DNA from 2 places in the Paenibacillus sp. 01T47 genome. Region 2 is predicted to be linked to the other one. Evidence: predicted binding sites of a transcription regulator. Region 2 holds the regulator's gene; the other holds the start of a gene.
The links. Region 2 encodes LexA, which represses DNA repair genes until DNA is damaged. Its sites were predicted from a motif close to CGAACATATGTTCG; they were not measured.

Region 1 (2,209 bases), on a different contig from region 2:
TTTTCAGACTGTAGTTGGGGATAATTCTGCTCGCCTGAGGCAAGCCATTGAGATCGGCAGAAGCCGAGCGGATTTGCTTGTTTTTACTGGCGGACTCGGACCAACACAAGATGATCTTACAAAAGATGTATTAGCTGATTATTTGAACCGTGAGCTGAGTATTCATGAGCCGTCTATGTCAGCAATTGAGCAGATGTTCAGCTCGCGCGGCATTCATATGGTGGAGAGCAATCGTCGTCAGGCTTTGATGATCGATGGCGGGGTTCCGTTGGAAAATACAACAGGCTTAGCAGTTGGCAACGGTTTGTCTGTTGATGGAACACTTTATTTGCTGCTGCCGGGACCGCCGCGTGAAATGAAGCCGATGATGGAAGGCGCCGGTGAACGGTGGCTGCGTTCGATGTTGGGAGAGGCCAATCCGCTTTATTCTCGCATTTTAAAGTTTGCGGGGATAGGTGAATCCAACCTCGAAGCTAAGCTTCTGGATCTAATTGATGGGCAGCTTGATCCAACGATCGCACCTTATGCAAAGGAAGGCGAGGTTTCGATACGCGTATCGACCAAAGCGAGCTCTTCCATTGAGGCTGATCTGAAAATCGATAAAAGTGTGCAGCAGATTAAGGATCGGGTAGGCGAGTATTTGTATGCAGAGCAGGATATCCCTCTGGAGGAGGAGGTTATACACCTGCTGAGAGCCTCAAGACGCAAGCTGGCGAGCGCGGAAAGCATTAGTGGGGGTTTGCTTGCCGAGCTAATTACAAACGTTCCTGGAAGCAGTGGAGAGTACGTAGGAGGGGTTGTCACCTACACCAATATAATGAAGCATCATATGCTCAGCATTCCGATGACTCAACTTGAAGGCGAAGGGGCTCCTGGAGCGATTAGCGATTCGACTGCCGCTTTAATGGCAGAGCGGGTTCGAGAACTCTCCGATGCTGATTTTGGCGTTTCTTTGACAGGAGTTGCTGGTCCAGCACAATCAGAAGGCAAGCCAGTGGGGCTTGTCTATGTAGGAATTGCCGAGCGCGGCAAACCGACCGCTGTTCATACGCTGAATTTGAGCGGCGGCAGAGGCATGATCAGAATGCGAGCAGTAAAGTCTGCTTTGTATCGTTTGTGGCTTGCGCTGCAAGCACGGTAATTTTGTTGATTAGGAATGGCAGATGCTTGTTTGGTAAATGGATGATTGCCATAAATAATGTTTGTCAATTGACGGTTTGACCGTTATAATAAAGCTTAGTTATCGGAAGAACCGTAGCGAAGATTACCTTTGCTGCGGTTTTTTTATGTCCATTTAAGGGGGCGAAGCGAAAAGGCGAATGTATGTTCGAAAAAATGCTTGTCAACCTGCCGGAAAAAAGGTATCATAAAATTATAAATAAAGAAGGATGTGAGTTTCTTGTCGGATCGTCGCGCTGCACTAGAAATGGCTTTGCGTCAAATTGAGAAACAATTTGGTAAAGGCTCCATCATGAAATTGGGAGAATCCACACACATGCAAGTTGAGACCGTGCCTAGCGGTTCGCTTGCTCTAGATATTGCTTTGGGAATAGGCGGATTACCGCGTGGACGGGTTATCGAAATATATGGACCAGAATCTTCTGGTAAAACGACAGTCGCGCTTCACGCGATTGCTGAGGTTCAAAAAATTGGCGGACAAGCTGCCTTTATCGATGCCGAGCATGCGCTTGACCCGCTTTATGCAAGCAAGCTTGGTGTAAATATTGATGAGCTATTGCTTTCGCAGCCTGATACAGGCGAACAAGCTTTGGAAATTGCCGAAGCTCTTGTAAGAAGCGGCGCGGTAGATATTATCGTTATTGACTCCGTTGCGGCACTCGTACCGAAAGCTGAAATCGAAGGCGACATGGGTGATTCTCACGTAGGTCTTCAAGCTCGTCTGATGTCTCAGGCTTTGAGAAAGCTATCGGGAGCAATCAGCAAATCGAAAACAATTGCGATCTTTATTAACCAATTGCGTGAGAAAGTCGGCGTTATGTTCGGTAACCCCGAGACAACACCAGGCGGACGCGCATTGAAATTCTACTCAAGCGTACGTCTTGACGTACGTCGTATTGAGACGCTGAAGCAAGGCAATGACATGATAGGTAACCGTACTCGTATTAAGGTTGTTAAGAACAAGGTTGCTCCACCGTTTAAGCAAGCTGAGGTGGACATCATGTACGGCGAAGGTATTTCCAGAGAAGGT
Region 2 (2,209 bases):
TCCATCAAATGGATCTTCTTTTGTTAATATGAAGAATGGCTCAAATACGAATTAATATCCGAAGCCAAAGCCGCCGCAACTGCAAGCAATGATCACCAGTAGAATGAATAATACTAAGATGATTCCTAAGCTTGAGAAAGCTCCACCCACGTAACCGGACATTTTTCAATGCACCTCCTTACGAGTTGAATACACAGTATGTTATGCGTGATAAATTCATAGTGATTGGGTGTTTGTCATTTGCTGATTAATTGATGCAGGCATTGCGTTTTTAAGTTAAAGAAGCAGGTTTGTATAAATAATTAGCTTCAGCTTTATATGTACGATTTTACAGCGTATACGGATGCTGCTGTAAATTCTTCAGGATTATATTCACAATTGTCCGATTGGGAAAATTTTTGGCAAGAATCCGATGCTGATTTTCCTTATATCGTAACTGTGAACGATGAGATCGCTGGCTTTGCATTAACCAAAAAAGTAAATGAAAATGACAGACACTATAATTTACTTGCACATTTTTTTATTATGCGAAAATATAGAAGATCTGGTGTTGGTAAACAAGCAGCTAAGCTAGTTATACAAAAGCATAGCGGATTGTGGGAGCTGTATCAGCTTGAACGAAATGTTCCCGCACAACAATTTTGGACCCATGTCATTGGAGAGCTCACAAATCAGAATTTTGTTGAAAGGTTTGAGAATGGCAGACGTTACCAACCCTTTAAGCAATAAAGTTAATGTAATAGTCAAAGAAAAGGCTGAATCAACGTTGCAAATACGTTGATTCAGCCTTTTCTTTATGTACATATGAGTTGGTATTAATGAATATCACGGAAAAGTCCAATGACTTTACCTAGAATCGTTACATTTTGAAGTAATATAGGCTGCATTGTGGAATTTTCCGGCTGCAAACGAATATGATTTTTCTCTTTGTAAAATGTTTTGACTGTTGCTTCGTCGTCCTCAGTCATTGCAACGACGATCTCACCATTGTTTGCCGTTTGTTGTTGACGAACGATAACATAATCCCCGTCATGAATACCTGCTTCAATCATACTCTCACCCATGACATTCAATATAAAAACACTGCTGTCACCAACAAAATGGGAAGGAAGCGGGAAATATTCTTCAATATTTTCTGTAGCAGTAATTGGCACACCAGCGGTAACTTTACCAACAATAGGTACTCTAGCTACGGATAGCGGGATAATGCCATCAGAGCCTTCTTGATCCAAAATTTCAATAGCACGCGGTTTAGTAGGATCTCGGCGTATTAAACCTTTTTTCTCTAGACGGTCCAAATGACCGTGAACGGTTGAACTGGACAACAATCCAACAGCTTCGCCGATTTCTCGAACGGAGGGTGGATAGCCTTTCTCCCGAACTTCATTCTTAATAAATTCAAGAATTGAATGTTGTCGGTTAGAAATCTTCGACACTGCAATCACTCCATTAGTAGGTTTGCAAAAAATTATAACATAGAACTCGAGTTCGTACAAACATAAGTTCTTAAGTACAGAGGTTCGTATTTTTTTCGTTGACACCAAACGTTTGTTCGTGTAATCTAAAAACAGAACAAACGTTTGGGGTGTTGATAAATGATAACCAGTCCAAGTTTTTATAGAACCATTCATAAACAAGATACGAACAAAGCAACAAAGGTCAACCGCTTGATTAGGCATTTCATAAAGCGTCATACTGTTAAACTCGTCGTTTGCACTGCTGTGTTTTTCTTATTGTTTACGAGCTTCCTACTTATGGGGACATACGCTTCGAGTAATACTCCCGAAGCCGCTTCCGCGGAAGAACAAATTATTAGGGTGCAATCAGGTGATACACTCTGGAATATAGCAAAACAAGTTTCAGATGGCAGCCATGATATCAGATATATCGTATATTTGATTAAAGATCGGAATGATCTGCAATCAACAGTAATAAAGCCAGGACAGAAGTTAATTATTCCTAGCATTTAGCTTGATTTTCCATTACAATTCAATAGTTCATACAAAAAATTACTTTCTATTTAAAGTAGATGCAGGCCAATCTACTTCTTTAGAAAGTTTTTTTATGTTTACTGCAGGGTTAACCCTTAGTTTAGCCGTCTATTAAAGGGGACTGAAAGGAGATGCTATTTTGTTACGAGTTGAAGAGTTATCCCACTCATTTATGAATGGGCATGAAACAACCACTGTACTGCAGAAAATAAGCTTTC

Region 1: recA (recombinase RecA) is a predicted target of LexA. The motif match lies at 1,317-1,330, and genes of this name have one in related genera.

The regions. Positions count from the first base shown of each region.
Region 1 covers NZ_JBFTPA010000006.1:253,365-255,573, forward strand. The annotation lists gene AC1DOV_RS14970 (competence/damage-inducible protein A) at 1-1,141, shown strand, start outside; gene recA (recombinase RecA) at 1,400-2,209, shown strand, end outside.
Region 2 covers NZ_JBFTPA010000002.1:289,689-291,897, reverse strand. The annotation lists gene AC1DOV_RS05330 (sporulation protein YjcZ) at 52-162, opposite strand; gene AC1DOV_RS05325 (GNAT family N-acetyltransferase) at 319-729, shown strand; gene lexA (transcriptional repressor LexA) at 816-1,436, opposite strand; gene yneA (cell division suppressor protein YneA) at 1,596-1,970, shown strand; gene AC1DOV_RS05310 (ABC transporter ATP-binding protein) at 2,131-2,209, shown strand, end outside.